Regions from separate parts of the Shewanella sp. S23-S33 genome, predicted to be linked through region 4. Evidence: predicted binding sites of a transcription regulator. Region 4 holds the regulator's gene; each other region holds the start of a gene.
What was found. The regulator LexA, encoded in region 4, represses DNA repair genes until DNA is damaged. The targets are predictions, from matches to a motif close to TACTGTATNNNNATACAGTA.

Region 1 (4,716 bases), on a different contig from region 4:
CAGGCCATTAAATAACGCCAGATTTAAGCCGCCCACACCAATCACACCCACTAACGCTATGACAATATATTGCGCCAAACTCAATTTGGGCCAAGCCTGACGAGTAAAAACGATATATAACGCTAGAGTCACAGCCGCAATGGTAAAACGCCAGAAGACGAGGGACTCTCCTGACATCTCCTCCAACACTCGCTTAGCAATCGGAAACACACTGCCCCAGCTAAAAACGCAAATCAGTAGACAAACAATTGTCATGTAAGGTGTATGGGATTTCATATCGGACTCTAGGGAGGTAATTGGGATTGAGCTTAGTTTATAAGTTTCATATATTATTAAAACCAACAAGATTGAGAGCTTAAATTCCAAATATGAAACTTAATTATTCCTTAGACGATATGCGCTTATTTTGGGTAGTGGCACAGCAAGGGAGTTTTAAGCTCGCGGCGCAGCACTTAGGCATTCCACCTTCAACCTTAAGCCGTCGAATCAATCTGTTAGAACAATCCTTAGGTCTGCGTTTACTGCACAGAGACGCCCATAGAGTCAATCTTACCGCCACAGGTCAGCGGTATCTCGAACGCTGCGGCCCGCTGTTTATCGAGTTAAACCAGGTATCTGGTGAGTTGCATGCGGATAAACATCAAGCGGTTGGCAAATTGCGGATCTCGGCGCCCATCAATACAACCTATCGCTGGCTAGGTGAATCACTCAACGCCTTCCAACGGCATTATCCCAATATTGATATCGATTTAAGTCTGTCGAACATGAATATCGATATCAGTGAAAACGCCATCGATATCGCCTTTCGAGTGGGCGAACCTAAAGATCCCGATTGGATTGCAAGGCCACTTACCACAATTAGCTTTGTACTTTGCGCCAGCACATCGGCAACGCAGTGGCATGCGCTGCAATCCATTGAAGAGCTGGATCAGCATCCGGTTATCATCGCCAAGCCCACAAAAACGTGGCGTTTACAGCACAATAGCACAGGGCAAAATGTCGAGTTTGAACCAAGGGGGAATATCAAACTAGCCGTCGATGATATGGCGATTGCCTGTCAGGCCGTGGTGGCGGGGCTTGGGATTGGACTCATACCCATCAGCATGGCGAGTGAACAGATACGAAGTGGCAAACTCATTCAAATACTGCCCGAGTGGCAAGGTATTCCGCGTACCGCCTACTTGATGTATCGCGATCGAGACAACCTGCCCTTACGAGTCAGACTGTTAATTGATTTTATGTTGGCGAATCCACCCGAGGCTTATTGAGCCAATGCAGGCATGAGTCTGCGGCTTATCGACTCAATAAACGGCTAGAGTGCTAAATCCAGCTGAGTCTGGCCGTTTAAGCTTGTGGCGACGACAAGAGTAGAATCGGTAAGGCCAACTGAAATCCCTAATAGACGAATGCCACGGCCTTCTTGCCTTTCCATTGCCTGCGCGAGTAGCTTATAGAACATTACAATCGAGACTTCATCGCTGCGGTGCTCAATTGTAGTCTGCTTGAAATCGTTAAACTTAAGTTTGACCACCTGTTTATGTATTTTGCGTTCCTTAGCACTGCGACTTAAACGCAACGACAGTTCTTGGATCAAACTCGGCATCACCTGCTGGCACTGCTCTAAGCTATAAATATCCTTTGCTAACGTGGTTTCAACACCCACTGATTTGCGCTCTCTGTCGGCAGAAATGCCCCGTTCATCTATGCCTTGGGAACGCTCAATCAACACACCACCAAACTTACCGAATCGCGCTAAGAGCTCAGGTTTAGAATAAGCTTGCACATCGCCACAGGTATTGAGCCCGAGCGAAGAGAGCTTTTCGGCGGTGACTTTGCCAACACCGGGAATTTTACGCAGCGATAAGGTCTTAACAAACTCAGAAAGCGTCTCTGGCGTAATGACATATTGGCCGTTTGGCTTGTTCAGATCCGAGGCGACCTTAGCTAAAAATTTTACTGGTGCGATACCCGCCGATGCGGTTAAACCCGTTTCGGCTAAGATATCGCGACGAATCGCTTGGGCAATCAAGGTCGCAGAGCCCTTATATTGTTGGCACTCACTCACATCCAAATAAGCTTCATCTAAGGAAAGCGGCTCAATTAATTGGGTATAGCGGGAAAATATTTCACGAATTTGTAGCGACACTTCTTTGTAAACTTGCATCCGACCCGGAACTAAAATCAGCTCAGGGCATAACTTAAAGGCATAAGCCGTTGCCATTGCTGAACGTATACCGAATTTACGTGCCTCGTAACTGCAAGTACTGATAACACCGCGACGGTCGCTACTGCCACCCACGGCTAAAGGCTTGCCGCGGTACTCAGGAAAGTCGCGCATTTCCACAGCAGCAAAATAGCAGTCCATATCGATATGAATAATTTTTCGCACGTTGAATTCCTCCAACGCCAAAATACTGTATATAAAAACAGTAATCAAGTGTTCCTGATAGATTTGGGGCCAATAAGATGTGGCCTAGCGCTAGAAAAGAGAACAAGACAAGTGTGAGGAACAACAGACATGCTTAATAACTGAGTTTCCTAGGCCATTACACTCAGTGGCCTAGGTATTTACTCAACCTAACAATCTAAGGCTCACATCTTAGTTTGCAGGTAGTTTTGCAATCCAACACGGTCAATAAGCCCAAGTTGTTTTTCGAGCCAATACATATGGTCAGACTCTGTATCGTCGAGTAATACTTCAAGGATTTCACGTGTCTGGTAATCTTGCTTCTGCTCACACAGTGCAATCACTTTGCGCAAATCGTCCGCGACCTTGTATTCATAGGCGAGATCATTACGTAGCATTTCTTCTACATCTTTACCTATGTTCAATGCCTCACGGGCGGCAACATTGGGTGTACCTTCGAGGAATAAAATGCGCTGCACTAATTTGGCTGCATGGGCTTTCTCATCATCTGACTCATGGGCGATACGCTCATAGAGTTCTTTCAGGCCCCAATCTTCGTACATATGGGCATGGACAAAATACTGATCCATTGCCGAGAGTTCTCCCGTTAGGAGTCGATTTAACGCATCGATAACGTCTTTATCGCCTTTCATATTTTGCTCCTATTGGTCGCTAATTTGCGATTGTAGATAATTTTGAATACCGGTTAGCGTAATGAGCTCTTGCTGCGACTCAAGCCAATCTAAGTGCTCTTCTTCGTCTTCGAGAATATCTTCCAGCAGATCGCGGCTCACATAGTCCTGTTCGGCTTCACACAAGCTGATCGCATCACGCAGCAATGTAAGCTGCTCTTGCACCATGGCCAGATCGCAATCGAGCATCTCTTGGCTATGTTCACCAATGCGAAGTTTTTCGAGTTGTTGCAGATTAGGCAGACCTTCCAAAAACAGCACTCGCTCGATGAGCTTATCGGCATGCTTCATATCTTGGATGGATTTTTTGTATTCGACGTGGTTTAACTTCTCTAAGCCCCAATGTTTAAACATGCGGGCATGGAGGAAATATTGATTGATGGCGGTCAACTCACAGGTAAGCACCCGATTCAGTTGCCCAACCACTTTAGGATGACCTTTCATAAGTTACTATCCTTGGTAAGCGTGAAAAGATTGATCTAGATCAAGCTTCTAGCCTAGTACAATTTATCGACCAACTCAAATTATCTTTATATTTCACCTACTTAATGATGAAAAGCATTCTCATTCCTGCTTAGATTAACTTGCTATCCCACTCTAATCCCAAGGATAAATCTCAAATGATTAACCCGTGTAAGAAAATACGAGGCAAAAAAATAGCCCCCTAAATCGGAGGCTATGATCGAATCAAGACTATTTAGATAATGCGGTCTTTCGTTAACTTCTCACGACGCGCTTCTTCAGCGGCCATACGACGTTTACGTTTGTCACAAGGGTCATCACAATCACACGCTTTCTCAATCCCTAGAACACCTAAACCGCCACAACTTCCTTCAACGGCTTTGCGCTTGATGAGATAACCAATCGACATGAGCAAAAAGAAGACTAACAAGATCACAAATGCCGCGATAAAAGAGGTCATGGTTTACTCCAAAAACTAAATAAGGAAAGGCTTGAAGGCGTCGCTGTAATAGACCTTAAATCCGTCGCCTTGCTTTTCGATTAGCATTATCGCCAAGTGTTCCTTCTTGGCAAGCTCCAATGATGCTTCTGTGCCTAAAACCATCATGGCCGTCGCAAAACCGTCGGCCGTCATACAATTTTGATGCAATACAGTCACGGATGCTAACTTATGATTTATCGGCAAACCAGTACGCGGATCGATTATATGCGTAAAACGTTGGCCGTCTTCTTCATAATAATTACGATAGTCACCAGAGGTCGCCATCGCCATAGTACCAGGTGCAATAACCTGTTGTACGGCTTCAGAGCCATCATTGGTCGGTTGCTCTATAGCAACACGCCAAGAGCTTCCATCACCTTTGGCACCTTTGATACTCAGTTCGCCACCGATTTCAACTAAATACCCTGTCGCGTGGTATTTATCAAGAATGGAAGCGATCTTATCAACCCCAAATCCCTTCGCGATTGATGATAAATCTACATATAAATGGGTGTTGTGCTTACTTAGACGATTGCCTTCAATGGAAAGTTCACTAATCCCTGTTTTGGCTTTAGCCGCATCAATATCAGCCTGTGTCGGAACTTTCGTTGGACGCTTATCAGGTCCAAAACCCCACAGATTAACTAAAGGACCTAAGGTAATATCAAGTGCCT
Region 2 (4,716 bases), on a different contig from region 4:
GTTTAATAGCGTTGTTGTAACGCTTTTGGAGGATATCAACAATCTCAGGCCATTGCTTACCTGTGAGTTTAAGATTTAGTGCATCGTATTTAACACGTTGACGCCATAACTCATTAATTTCTGTCTGGTCTTTTGGCCATGCGGCCTCATCGCGGTCGTACTCATAGGCATCACCGGGCGCAGAAAAATCCATCTCTTTATCTAATAGAGATAAAGCATAGACAAAGCCTTCATAGCGGCGCTTTTGGACGATATCAAACATTTTATAGGCAGGCTCAAGTTCACCAGAACTGAGCATGTCATCGAATTGGGTTGCATAAGGTTTAAAACTATCGACATCCGCTTGGGTTAACACATTGCGGCGATAATCCAACTGCTGTAGATAACGATCAAAAATTTGCGCAGAAAAGGCGTCATCAAGATTGAATCTATGATAGTGCGAACGAGTGTATAAGTCCGTTACCCTTTTGCTCGCAACCTTATGTTGCGCTTCCTGCTTGAGAGTGGGTAACTCGCTGATTTGAATCGTGGGTGGTACGGCCCAAGCCGAGAATCCGACAAAAACAGTGGCGATCGAGGTAGCCAAAGTGAGTTTTCGCATCAACAAGTTACTCCGTTTTAATAAATGATTACAGCAGGATATGTTCTGCTCTAACTTTAATCGTTAGGCCACTATCAAGCTGAACATGAATATCTTCCTTGTTAATGTCAGTAATCACACCGGCTACGGGTGTCATACCTAATTTAACATTGACGCGTTGTTTTTTCGTTAAATCAGTCAATTGTGCTTGAACATAATTGACGACTGGCGCTGCAGCTTTTGGTGCAGGCTTAGCAGGACGCTCAGTTTTAGGACGCTGAGGAACGGCCACCTTTTTAGGTGCTTTCTTCGCCGCAGGCTTAGGTGCAAGTGCTGCACGTTTCGCTTTGGCCTTATCCTGACTCTCTTTCAACATGGCTTGAGCATGATCAATGTGCTCTTGCTCTAACTCGCCGCAAGGTTCGCCATCCAGGTTTACGCGTTGTGCGCCCGCTTTAACGCACTTCAAATAGCGCCAGCTGCTGGTGTAACGTCTTAAGGCAACTCTGAGCTGAGTTTTACTGACTTTAGAATCATCAGCCAACCTTTCAGCCAAATCTTGAAACAATCCGATTTTTAATGGCTTAGTTTCACCTTCAGCAATAAAGCACAAAGGAAATGTTTCATACAAATACGCCAAAATTGCATTGGTGTCGGTCAACTTTTCTGTTGATTCCATCATTACTTCCACAGTCAAAAAGGGACATCGATTCGAGGTGATATATATCAGCTTCTTACATGTCGTTTATCTTCGTTAAACTCAATATTGAGTCAACGTACAAATTAGCATCCTAGCCGCGTTTACTAAAGTTAAAAAATATACCTTAACAAATTTTGACAGCTCAAAACACTAAGCTTATTCATTGCATGCCAATCAAACCAGCTTAATGCGTGCAGGCGCATATTATAAGGCGCACGCCACCGATTGCGACTATGAATTATGCGTTATTGTACGCAAATTAATCAAATAGGCAGTTTTCAAAACTTTTAACCAGTAATTCCAGCCCCTTTTGGTCTTCTTCATCGAAACGATCGAAGATAGGACTGTCAATATCGAGCACAGCAACCACGTTACCTTGCGCACGAACTGGCACAACGATTTCAGAATTACTGGCAGAATCACAGGCAATATGACCATCAAATTGATGGACATCAGCCACTCGCTGAGTTTGATTAGTGAATGCTGCTGTACCACACACACCTTTTCCTAACGGAATGCGTGTACAAGCCACTTTACCTTGAAACGGACCTAATACTAGTTGTTCGCCACGCATGACGTAGAATCCTACCCAGTTCAGCTCAGTTAAATTATCATTGAGCAAGGCTGAAAAATTCGCCATCGCCGCAACAAGGTCGTCTTCCCCTTCCAACAAGGCCAAGGCTTGACGGTTAAGTGACTCATAAAATTTCGATTTCATTACATTTCCTAACAATTTTATTCTGCTGCTTCGGTCTTTTTTGCCGCTTTTTTCGCTGCAGGCGGATTCGTTGGCGTACTATTAACCTGAACGGCGCCTTTAAGCAAGTTCGTCAGCTCATCTTTATTGTTAGCAAAATAGAATGCGAGCTTTTCGCCCACACTTTCATCTATACCCAAATCAGCTTTTTGAATGAAGGGGATAAGGTTATCGGCGATATCGAGCATCTTATCGTAGGCATCAGCCTCCTTCTTAGATGTGAATGTCATCTTTTCAACCCCTTCTCTGACCACGACAAACTGTGTTATTACTGCCATGACTGCCCTCGCACTGTTTTTATATACAGTAACTAGAGTGACATAGATTGAACTTGTGATGCAAGTGTTCTGATTAATCTGATATTATTAGCGTACTTTCGTTGCCAAGATTATAAAGCGCTAGACGTGGCTTAACAGCTAACTAGCACGACACTTTGCACCGATCTCGCTGTTATTACTCCTATTAGGCTAATATATATTTTTATATGCATGAAAACGCAGCAGAAAATTCAGTAATCCTATGCCGCTCCTGCGATTTAGCAGTCCGCAAACGTGCCTTGCCTAGCGGCGTTAGAGCAATCTGTCCTCGTTGCAGCACTGCACTTTATGACACGCCATACTGCTCTGTGAATGGTATGTTAGCCCTATGTATTTCGGCATTAGTGTTTTATTTCCCTGCCAATTTTTTACCCGTACTCGAGATCCACTTTTTCGGTAGTATTCGTACTACTACGGTTTTCCAAGGGGCATTTGCAGTATTTGACCAAGGCTATTGGGTTGTAGGTGTCGCCGTACTTGCCGCAGCTGTGATAGGTCCAGGCTTATTACTGTTATCGATATTGACACAGATTTTAATTGTGAAATGGGGATTGAGTAGCCTTTTTTGGCGTAACTCATTGAAGCAGTTGTTAAAATTTCATGGCGTCTTATCGCAACTCACTATGCTGGAAATTTATGTGATCAGCTTCTTAGTTTCATCATTTCAGCTATCTGATTTTTCGGACATTTATTTTGGTATGGGCACATTTTGCTTCACTATGCTGTTTCTCGTGACCTTGTTTCTACAAAGAGAATACGACTTAGAACATATGTGGACGTTATTGGAAGGTCATAGCTGATATGAAACAACAAGGTAAAGATATCGGCCTATGTCTCTGTAAAGTGTGTCGCCAACTCAACAGCAGTGAACTCACGCACTGTCAGCGCTGTGAAACTGAGTTGCACGTCAGGGACTATTCCAGCCTGCAAAAAAGTTGGGCTTTGTTGATTACCGCTGCCATCTTGCTGGTGCCAGCCAACATTTACCCTATTACTATGCTGACCAATCAAGGGCAAGTGCGGCACGACACCATTTTTTCAGGCATTTTGCATTTAGTGCATTCAGATATGCTGCCTATTGCCATCATAGTGTTTACCGCCAGTATTTTAGTACCATGGATTAAAATCATCGGCTTATCCATTTATCTGTGTGCGATAAGCTTTGATATCCCGATTTCAAAAAAGAAATTGATGGTGGGTTTTCACATCATCGAATGGATTGGCCGCTGGTCAATGCTCGATTTATTTGTCATCTCAATCACAGTGGCATTAGTGAACATGGGACAATTACTCGACGCGAAACCCGCGCCTGCGGCTACCGCATTTGCCTTGGTGATTCTGTTAACTCAGTTAGCCGCAAAAGTTTTAGACACTCGTTTACTCTGGGATCGATTGGAACCTCAAGATGACACAAATTGAATCGCCGAAAGTTGTAAAGAAAAAACTCTTTTCGCCCATTTGGCTGCTTCCTATTGTCGCGTTGGCATTAGGTGCTTGGCTGGGCATTAAGAGCATTAAAGAATCGGGGGTTGAAATTCAAATTCACTTTCCGAGCGCCACTGGGATTGATGTGGGTAAAACCTTAGTCAAATACCAAGGTTTGACTGTCGGTAAAGTTAAAGACATTGGCATAGATGAAGATCTCAAAGGTGTGAACGTCAAGGTCATGATGGACTACCGCGCTAAGCCTTTCTTGAATAAAGAAACCCTCTTCTGGCTTGTCACACCTAAAGCAAGTATTACAGGTGTTGAAGGCTTAGATGCGCTGTTTTCGGGTAACTATATTGCTATCCAACCAGGGAAAGGTAATGCCTCGACCTTTTTTGAAGCAGAACGCCAACCGCCGCCGATGCAAATCGGCTCAGAAGGTGTGATGGTCGAATTGACCTCCGATAAACTCGGTTCGCTCGATGTTGGCTCGCCAATATTTTTCCGCCAAATCCCCGTGGGTAGCGTGGTCAGCTATCGTTTAGATGGCAATCAAAGAGTCATTATCAGCGCTTTCATTCAAGAGCAATATGCGCGGTTAGTGAAGAAAAATTCTCACTTTTGGAATGTTTCTGGCGTCAAAATTGATGCTTCACTAACTGGAGTTAAAGTCAGTTCAGAGAGTTTGGCATCCATTCTGGCTGGCGGCGTGAGTTTCAGCTCTGACGATAAAGCAGACATAGCTAAAAACGGTGACGTTTTTTCGCTTTATGATTCAGAAACCACTGCCCTTGGCGGCATAGAAATAAACCTAACCATGGCTGACGCTAACGGTATCGACAAAGGTACCCGCATCGTTTATCGCGGCATGAACATTGGCAGTATTTTAAGTAAACAACTCACGTCCAGTGGTGTTACAGCCGTGGCTAAGTTT
Region 3 (4,716 bases), on a different contig from region 4:
CTGGTGCGCTCAATGACCGATGGCCAAGTCTGGGATTATTACCCTATCGTCCCAGCGGCATTGAAATGACAAGTTGAAATAGCCAATTAAAATAGCGCATTAGCTTAACGATACTTTGATAAATTGCAGGCTAGAACAGCATCCTAGATGTTGTTCTAGCTTTTTATAGACGGTTTTATGATGCCTGATTTAGCGCCCGCTTTTCATAGGCTTATGCTGCGGGTAATCTTGCGGCGTGCAACCAAATTGCATTTTAAAGGCGGCACTGAAACTGCTGACACTCAAATAACCTAAACTATGGGCCACCATAGTCGTGCTCTCCCCTTGGCTTAAGCTCTCAAGCGAATTTAACAAACGAAATCTTTGTCGCCATTGTCGATAAGTAAGCCCAGTTTCAGCTTTGAATAGTCGCTCAATCGTTCTCACACTCGCGCCGCCCATTTCGGCTAACTCGGTCAGTGAGTAACTCACTTTTGGACGTCGGATCAGCGTTTGGATCAAGCGGCTGAGTCTTGGATCTGAGCCTGCGGGTAAATGGGCATCCAGACTGTCCAGAGTTTGGAGCTCATCGATGGCAACCAAACCCAGCCGATGCAGTTGTCCACTGTCCATAAGATGTGAACTTTCACAAAGTTTAAGCACTAATTCGCGCATCAACGCTGTCATAGTCACCATCACCACTTGCGTATCCTGTGGCCTAACGCCATAGCTAGGGTCAATATAAATATTGCGAGTATGTGCGTGGGTTTCACTGTTCACTTGATGGGGCAAATTGCAAGGGATCCAAACGGCATGGGTTGAGGGTACCACCCAGACGGCATTTTCACTGCGAACACGTAACAAACCTTTGGCGGCCCAAAGTAGCTGACCCCGCGGGTGCGAGTGAGGTTCGATGCCCGCTTCCGCCGCCATATTGCGAGTATGGGTCAGCACGGGCCGATTGGCATCTATGATAAACGCCGCATCACTGGGTGTTAACAATGTCGCTTTAGGAACATACTTTGACATATTACCTTCTTAAAACGCCAAACCAAGTCAGTTATCTTAGTAGGCATCTTTTACGTATTCAACCCAATAGGTCGGTAAACATGAAACGTTTTATTGGCGTTAAACAGCTAGCGTTTTTCAGTGCACTGTTGATCGCTACTTTACTTGCGCTTTTTCCGCTAAGTCAGCATCCCGCGGTGTTTTCCTACAGCGCAGGCGTAGTGTTAGTGACCTTGATGTTTTGGAGCACAGGTTTCTTCCCGCCCTTTATGGCGGGGTTAATCTTTTTTGCCCTTGCCACCATTTTTAAACTCATTGAACCGAGTATACTTTTCTCCGGATTCGGCTCAACTGCGGTGTGGTTAATCATTTCGGGGTTTGTGATCGGCAGTGCCATCACTCAGTCTGGTTTAAGTCGCAGAATGGCCAGTTTGATTGCCCCCATACTGACCTCAAGTTATCCACGCTTAATTGCGGGTTTGGTCTTTAGTGCCGTGCTGCTTGGCTTTGTGATGCCCTCATCCGTTGGCCGTGCTGTGGTCATGGTGCCAATTGGTATGGCGTTAGCTGAGCAAGTCGGTTTTGCTCGTGGTAGCCATGGACGGATAGGCATTGCAACCGCCTTGGCACTGGCGTGCAACATGCCCAGTTTTGCCGTGTTGCCCGCGAATATTCCCAACATGATATTGGCAGGTTCCAGTGAGAATCTATTCAATATCCATTTTGGTTATACCGAGTATCTCTTATTGCATTTTCCAATCCTTGGTTTACTCAAATCGATATTGATTGTGGCGCTAGTTATCTTCCTATTTCCTGCAAAAATTGATAAAAATCAGCCTGAACGCGTTATTGAAAAAGAAGCTTATAACCTTGGTATGCAAAAGAAAGTTGCACTGTTACTGGCGATTACTTTGCTCTTTTGGGTGACTGACTCGCTGCACGGCATCAATCCCGCTTGGGTAGGATTAACAACGGCTATCTTGTTATTGCTCCCCAAATGGGGAGTGCTTGAGCCTAAGAGTTTTAATAGTTCGGTGGATTTGTCGACCGTCATTTTTGTCGCGGCGGCCTTAGGTCTGGGAGCATTGGTCAATCATTCCGGGCTCGGCACTGCGCTAGGTCAACTGTTCAGTGAATGGTTACCATTGCAGCAAGGGGCATCGTTCCTGAATTTTATGTCGTTATCGTTAATCGCGACGCTAACAGGATTAGTGGCAACGGTTCCAGGCGTGCCGACTGTGTTATCCCCCATGGCAGCAGACTTTGCCAATGCAACTGGCTTCTCCACCCCTGCGGTATTAATGACGCAGGTGATCGGTTTCTCAACCGTGATTTTTCCTTATCAGGTGGCTCCTTTGATTTTGGCGATGCAATTATCCCAAGAGCCATTAACTAAACTACTTCGCATCACCTTACCTCTAGCGGCAATAACTCTAGTTGCACTTATTCCACTGGATTATCTGTGGTGGCTATGGCTCGGTTGGATAGCCTAAACCCTCACCATTGGCGGTATTCATGCCGCCAATGGTGGATTTTAGAGCGGTTATATCAAGAACTCACAAGGCCCACGTCCAAAGCAGCGCGATGCTCAAAATACGACAACGCACTCTATACATGCGACTACTTATACGAGCAGCACAGATTGATACCGCCTTTACTCTTTTGTCGATAACACAACTCTCCCCACATAAATTCTTTCGATAAGCTTCATAGTTAGACTATACTGTTTATATGTACAGTATATTGTGATTTATTATTATGATGATCCTAGGCCGCTTCGCCAAACATACCCAATATCGGCTCTCGCTATTTAGCTCCTTGATTGCCGCAGGATTTCCGTCACCGGCCCAAGACTATGTAGAACAAACATTAGATCTCAATGAGTTATGCATCAAACATCCTGCCGCCACGTTTTTTGTCAAAGTCCAAGGGGATTCGATGATCGAAGCGGGGATTTTCTCCGGTGATATTTTGGTGGTGGATCGCTCACTACAGCCAGCCCACGGTGATACCGTTGTCGCAGCGGTGAACGGTGAGTTTACCGTAAAGCAATTACAGCTACGCCCTGTGGTGCAATTGCTACCACGTAATGCCTTATTCTCCCCGATCGCCATCAATGATGAGTCTGAGTTAAACATCTTTGGGGTAGTGACCAACGTGGTGAAAAAGCTCAAATGACGCCCTCACTATTCGCCCTCGTCGATTGCAATAATTTTTATGCCTCCTGTGAGCGGATGTTTAGGCCGGATTTGGTTGGCAAGCCGATTGTGGTGTTATCCAACAACGATGGCTGCGTCGTCGCCCGCTCCGTAGAAGCCAAACAACTTGGCATCAAGATGGCGGTGCCTGTATATCAAATAGCAAACCAACTCCGCCAGCATCAGGTTGCGGTATTCTCCTCCAACTATGCACTCTATGCCGACATGTCAAACAGAGTGATGACCACCTTAGAGCAAATGGTGCCAAAAGTAGAAGTGTATAGTATTGATGAAGCGTTTTTAGATCTATCACGCATCGATAAATGCACCGATATTCATCAGCTTGCATTAGATATTTATCAGCGAATACCGCAATGGACAGGGATCAGTGTTTGCGTTGGCATTGGGCCGACAAAGACCCTCGCCAAACTGGCAAACTATGCTGCTAAGCGTTATCCAGCAACCTGGGGCGTGGTTGATTTGCGCGACCGAGAACGCCAACGACGACTCATGGCGCTTATCCCTGTCGAGGAAGTCTGGGGAATAGGCCGTAGGCTTACGAAACGCTTGAACATCATGGGCATAAATACCGCGCTGCAATTGGCGGATGCGCATCCTAAACTTATCCGCGATACCTTTTCGGTCACCGTTGAGCGCACAGTACGCGAACTTAACGGCATTGCTTGTGATGACATACAAGAGATCTCCGCCACTAAGCAACAAATTATCAGCTCCCGGTCCTTTGGTAGTCGTATTGATAACTTGGAAGCGATGCAACAGGCGATCAATGAATATACTTTTAGGGCCTGTGAAAAACTGCGCTCTGAGCGCCAGTACGCTAAAGCGATGTCAGTATTTGTCCGTACTAGCCCTTTTAGCGATGCGACTCCCCAGTACAGCAAATCGCTGTCGGGCAGTTTAGTTCGCCCCAGCAATGATACGCGGGATTTTGTCACCCTTGGCCAAAGCCTACTGCAACGTATTTGGCGTGAAGGTCATGCCTATGCAAAAGCCGGTGTCATGTTAGGGGATTTTTTTGGTGCAGGCGTGTTTCAGCTAGGATTATTCGATGACGTCACGCCTAGGCCTAAAAGCAAGGAGCTGATGCAGTTACTCGATAAAGTGAACCACAGCGGCCGCGGAAAAATTTGGTTTGCAGGACAAGGTATTGACCCAACTTGGGGGATAAAACGTGAACAGCTCTCCCCTCGTTATACCACCCAATGGGCACAATTGCCCATAGTGACATAATCAGCAGATCCAGTGGCTAAATGACCATCTGCGAATCGCATGAATACTCTAAGCATTGGTTATTCAGTGAAGCTCACTCCACTCCTGACGATATTAATCAGAATAGGCTTATCGGCCTAAATCCATCTCACTAAGACTGTGCCAGCAAAACTCATCTCGCTTGGTAAAATAATTTTAAAAACCAATGTTTAACATTAAAAATGACAAGGCAATGAACGCAGTAGAGAGACAACTAAGGCAATAAAGCAGACTTGCAAGTCTTCGCGATCTTAAAAAGATA
Region 4 (4,716 bases):
TGCTCGGGATCATCGGCCAACTCAGCACGCCAGTTTGGCGCACGCTCATTTAAGAAATTTTGCAGGGTAATAGGCTCGCCAAAATTCACATAACCTTGGCCAAAATTACCTAATTTGCGAATGGCACCGAACACCTGCCACACAGATTCTTTTTTCTTTTTCTTACCGCTTAACTCTTTATGGTAAGTCGCCACTTCCATCACATGGTCATAGCCTAAATACACAGGCACAAGTGTGACAGGACGTTCAATACCGCGCAGTACGCTGTTCATCGTCATGGCGATCATGCCAGTTTTCGGCGCCAACAGACGGCCAGTACGTGAACGGCCACCTTCGGAGAAGTATTCCACTGAATAACCTTTAGCAAACAGCTGATCTAAATACTCACGAAATACTGCGGTGTACAGCTTGTTACCATTAAAACTACGGCGGATGAAGAAGGCACCACCGCGACGGAACATAGGTCCCGCGGGCCAGAAATTGAGGTTAATGCCAGCAGCAATGTGCGGCGGAACCATGCCTTGATAATACAAAATATACGATAACAGTAGGTAATCCATGTGGCTACGATGGCAAGGCACATAAATAATTTCGTGGCCGTCGTGGTGCAGCTGGCGAACTTGCTCGGCACCTTTAATGTTGATCCCGCTGTAAAGCTTGTTCCACAGCCAAGTTAAGAAACGCTCAGCAATACGCACTAAACTATCTGAGTAATCGGCAGCGATTTCATCGAGATACTCAATAGCCGTCTCGCGCGCTTGGGTCTCAGAAATCTTTTTACTGGCGGCTTCTTCTTGAATCGCTTTGCGCAGCGACTCAGATTTGAGCAACGAATGAAACAGTGCTTGGCGGTTTGGCAGCACAGGCCCTGTCATTACCTTACGTTGACGACGGAAATGCACGCGCGCAACCCGTGCTAACTTATGGGCAATCCCCATGTCGGTGCCATGTTCGTCAGCCATGTAACGCAGGGATACGGCATTCGAAAACTGCACGAAGTTATGTCGACCTAAGAACAGAATCATCAAGCACTTGCGTAGCCAAGTCGGGTTTTCCCGCTCAAATACGGCCGCCTTCATAGTGTCGTCTTCTTTCCCTGGCGTTCGACCCCAATACAAGCTCACGGGCACAAGTTGAATATCCAATTCAGGACGTTCCTTATGCACGGCTAACAAACGCATAAAGCATTCGAGGAAAGGCTCATTACCAGCACGTTCGCCAAACAGTGGCTTACGTCCTTGAAGACAGACAACCCGAGGCGCAATCACACCATTAGCCACTAGAGGCTCATAAGGGCTTGGTAAGCCTAACTTAGCCGTTATTTCGCTCAAAGCAGCGATGTCACTGAGGGATTCTGTTTTCATCACATAAACAAGGGGTCTGGAAGCATCCAGATTCAGATCGGCAAAGGGATCCTGAGGCACCACAATAGTGTGCACTAAGTGTTTTTGGATCCAACGTAATGATTTCAACCAAAGAGAGTCGTGTTTAGGCATTATTCTTATGCAATTAAGTGCGTTTACTAGCCCGATAGAATACCAGACTATGGGCAATATTCGCTAATTCTCTCCAACATAGCTAAAAAGTGGTTAATACTTGCGCTGCAAATAATACTGTATATACTAACAGTAACTGTATAGAAAAACAGGAAACACCATGAGACCTTTGACGCCACGCCAAGCTGAAATTTTAGAGCTAATTAAACGAAATATTGCCGATACTGGCATGCCACCCACTCGGGCAGAAATCGCAACCCGTTTAGGTTTTAAGAGCGCCAATGCGGCTGAAGAACACCTTAAAGCGTTGGCGAAAAAGGGCTGCATTGAGATCATGCCTGGCACATCTCGGGGCATTCGTCTGCCTGCGGAAATCGAAGATTTGACTGAAACAGGTTTACCGCTCATCGGCCAAGTGGCCGCAGGTGAACCTATCCTCGCCCAAGAACATGTTGAACAGTACTACCAAGTCGACCCAAGCATGTTCCATCCCGCCGCCGATTTTTTACTGCGAGTAAAAGGCGACAGCATGAAAAATATCGGCATTCTCGAAGGTGATTTACTGGCAGTTCATAAAGTAGAACAAGCTAGAAATGGTCAAGTGGTTGTCGCTAGAGTCGATGACGATGTCACTGTTAAACGTTTCGAAAAAAAAGGTAATGTGGTCTATCTACATGCCGAAAATGAAGATTACTCCCCGATTAAAGTGGATTTAGGCTTCCAAAGTTTAACAATTGAAGGACTCGCCGTCGGTGTGATCCGTAATGGAGATTGGCTATGAATAAACTACTTGGCAATGCCCCCCGCCATCCGGGCTTGTGGCTCGATGAAGTCCGTGATGCCGACTATGACTGGCACCATGCGCCTATCGCCTGCATGCCAACTAAGACTCAAGGTCGCCAAGAATTAATTCATCTGAGTGCACAACTCGCTCAGTTAAGCCAACAGGGCCGTTGGTTAGTGCTCATCAACCCACCAAGTATTGGCTACAAGCAAACGCTCGCTAACGCGGGTGTGCGTATGGATAGAGTTTTGCTGGTACATGCTAAAGATGAAGTCGAAACCCTGTGGGCGATGGAAAAAGCCCTGACAAGTGGTACGTCCAGTGCAGTCATTACTTGGACTCAATCATTAGATGCGCGGGATAATCGACGCCTACAAATCGTGGCTAAAAGTGCCAGAGCTATGGGCATAGTGCTTGAAGACGTAAACAGTCACTTACATGCAGACGTACGTATTGAGCAAGGCAATCTCTTCGGCCAGCAATCTTTTTTTAGCGCTGTACACTAAATATTCATTTAATTTTTTACCTTGAAAGCCGCCTCACCTATGAATGTGAGGCTTTTTTTTGGCAATTTTTCAGATAATTAGATAAATAAGTGATCTTGATCAATATTTAAACAGCAAGTATGGTTGATTAAGTCGGTGATGATATATCACCCACCGTGGTCAATGAATCGAGTATTTATCGAACTCGAAGCGCCACTAAAAATAGAGAACAGATTTATTTCAGCAGTATGTGCCAGCGTGGCTAATTACCAGCAGTAACAATACTTGATTAAAAGTAACAGCCGCCAACGCACGTTGAAGTCAAAAAAGCTTTTTTGGGAACTGAAGAGTTTGCATAGAGTTGAGACTTACTGTGTTGCTCTTCTTTGTAGTTGCTATTCGCAATTGGCAGAGGAGAAGTCTTGTGAAGCAATTGTTGTATTGTTTACTCGTGGTGCTTTTCGCACCACCGTTGACCGCCGCAGACATGCGGTTCAACATGACCCCTGGCGTGACCGAGATCAGTGGCAAGGTTTATCACTTGCACATGACCATCTTGTATATCTGCTGCGCAATAGGCCTAGTGGTCTTTGGCGTCATGATTTACGCCATGATCAACCACAGAAAATCCAAAGGCGCTGTCGCGTCCCACTTTCACGAAAGCACTAAAGTTGAAATCGCTTGGACGATTCTGCCATTTATCATTTTGATCTTAATGGCGATTCCAGCGACAAAAACTTTAATCGCAATGGAAGATCCCAGCAACGCCGATCTCACCGTAAAAGTCACGGGTTCACAATGGAAATGGCATTACAGCTATTTCGATCAAGATATTGATTTTTATAGCATACTGACAACACCCAGAGCACAAATCGAAGGCACCGAAACCAAGGGTGAAAACTATCTATTGGAAGTCGATAAACCGCTCGTTCTACCAATAAACCGCAAAATCCGCTTTCTGATGACTTCAGAGGATGTCATCCATTCTTGGTGGGTACCCGCCTTTGCAATTAAGAAAGATGCCAACCCTGGATTTATCAATGAAGCTTGGACTCGCATCGACAAACCCGGCATTTACCGTGGTCAATGCGCCGAGCTCTGCGGTAAAGACCATGGTTTTATGCCTATCGTAGTACAAGCGTTACCCGAAGCCGAGTTTGAGGCTTGGGTCACAGAGCAGAAACAAGCCGCAGGTGCTGCGGCTGAAGCCGCTCAAGCCGCTTTATCACAAACCCTAAGTAAAGAAGAGTTGATGACTCTAGGCGAACAAGTTTACCTCGGGCACTGCGCAGCCTGCCACCAGCCCAATGGCGAAGGGTTGCAAGGCGTATTTCCGCACCTTAAAGGTAGCCCGATTGCAACAGGACCACTCAGCGGTCACCTTGAAATTGTGCTCAACGGTAAAACGGGTACAGCCATGCAAGCGTTTAGTAAGCAATTGACTGCACAAGAAATCGCGGCAGTGACTACCTACGAGCGTAATGCTTGGGGCAATAATACTGGCGATGCAGTGCAAGCCAAAGACGTAAACGAGTACATGAACGGCAGTTCTGCACAAACATCCGCCGCGGTACCAAGCAGTACAACCCCAACACCCGCACCTGCAACAGACGTCTCAGCTGCAGTCGATCCCGCAAGCCTCCCCACACTCAGCCATGACGCCCTCATGGCCGAAGGTGAAACTGTCTACGCGACCTTCTGTGCTGCCTGCCATCAAGTGACAGGTGCAGGAATACCACCCGCCTTCCCCGCGCTAGTGGGTAGTGCTATCGCCATTGGACCAGTCGCCAATCACATCGATATTGTGATGCACGGCAAAACGGGCACGGCTATGCAGGCATTTGGCAAACAGCTTAGCCCACAGCAACTTGCAGCAGTCATTACCTATGAACGCAATGCTTGGGGTAACAATACCGGCGATACAGTGCAACCTGCTGATATCGCAAGTCAT

Region 1: the regulator LexA is predicted to act here: its motif matches at 2,413-2,432, upstream of dinB (DNA polymerase IV).
Region 2: the regulator LexA is predicted to act here: its motif matches at 2,327-2,346, upstream of ACHA99_RS00380 (YebG family protein).
Region 3: the regulator LexA is predicted to act here: its motif matches at 2,709-2,728, upstream of umuD (translesion error-prone DNA polymerase V autoproteolytic subunit).

Annotation. Positions count from the first base shown of each region.
Region 1 covers NZ_JBHFFD010000011.1:92,918-97,633, forward strand. The annotation lists gene ACHA99_RS02315 (DMT family transporter) at 1-276, opposite strand, end outside; gene ACHA99_RS02320 (LysR family transcriptional regulator) at 369-1,268, shown strand; gene dinB (DNA polymerase IV) at 1,313-2,389, opposite strand; gene bfr (bacterioferritin) at 2,593-3,060, opposite strand; gene bfr (bacterioferritin) at 3,070-3,543, opposite strand; gene nqrM ((Na+)-NQR maturation NqrM) at 3,797-4,021, opposite strand; gene ACHA99_RS02345 (FAD:protein FMN transferase) at 4,037-4,716, opposite strand, start outside.
Region 2 covers NZ_JBHFFD010000002.1:15,584-20,299, reverse strand. The annotation lists gene prc (carboxy terminal-processing peptidase) at 1-601, opposite strand, end outside; gene proQ (RNA chaperone ProQ) at 630-1,259, opposite strand; gene ACHA99_RS00385 (GAF domain-containing protein) at 1,540-1,998, opposite strand; gene ACHA99_RS00380 (YebG family protein) at 2,016-2,315, opposite strand; gene ACHA99_RS00375 (paraquat-inducible protein A) at 2,522-3,154, shown strand; gene ACHA99_RS00370 (paraquat-inducible protein A) at 3,156-3,773, shown strand; gene ACHA99_RS00365 (MlaD family protein) at 3,760-4,716, shown strand, end outside.
Region 3 covers NZ_JBHFFD010000068.1:74,316-79,031, reverse strand. The annotation lists gene ACHA99_RS18840 (glycoside hydrolase family 15 protein) at 1-69, shown strand, start outside; gene ACHA99_RS18835 (helix-turn-helix transcriptional regulator) at 190-1,008, opposite strand; gene ACHA99_RS18830 (SLC13 family permease) at 1,089-2,480, shown strand; gene umuD (translesion error-prone DNA polymerase V autoproteolytic subunit) at 2,746-3,165, shown strand; gene umuC (translesion error-prone DNA polymerase V subunit UmuC) at 3,162-4,436, shown strand.
Region 4 covers NZ_JBHFFD010000043.1:41,566-46,281, forward strand. The annotation lists gene plsB (glycerol-3-phosphate 1-O-acyltransferase PlsB) at 1-1,496, opposite strand, end outside; gene lexA (transcriptional repressor LexA) at 1,657-2,277, shown strand; gene ACHA99_RS10960 (cell division inhibitor SulA) at 2,274-2,786, shown strand; gene coxB (cytochrome c oxidase subunit II) at 3,190-4,716, shown strand, end outside.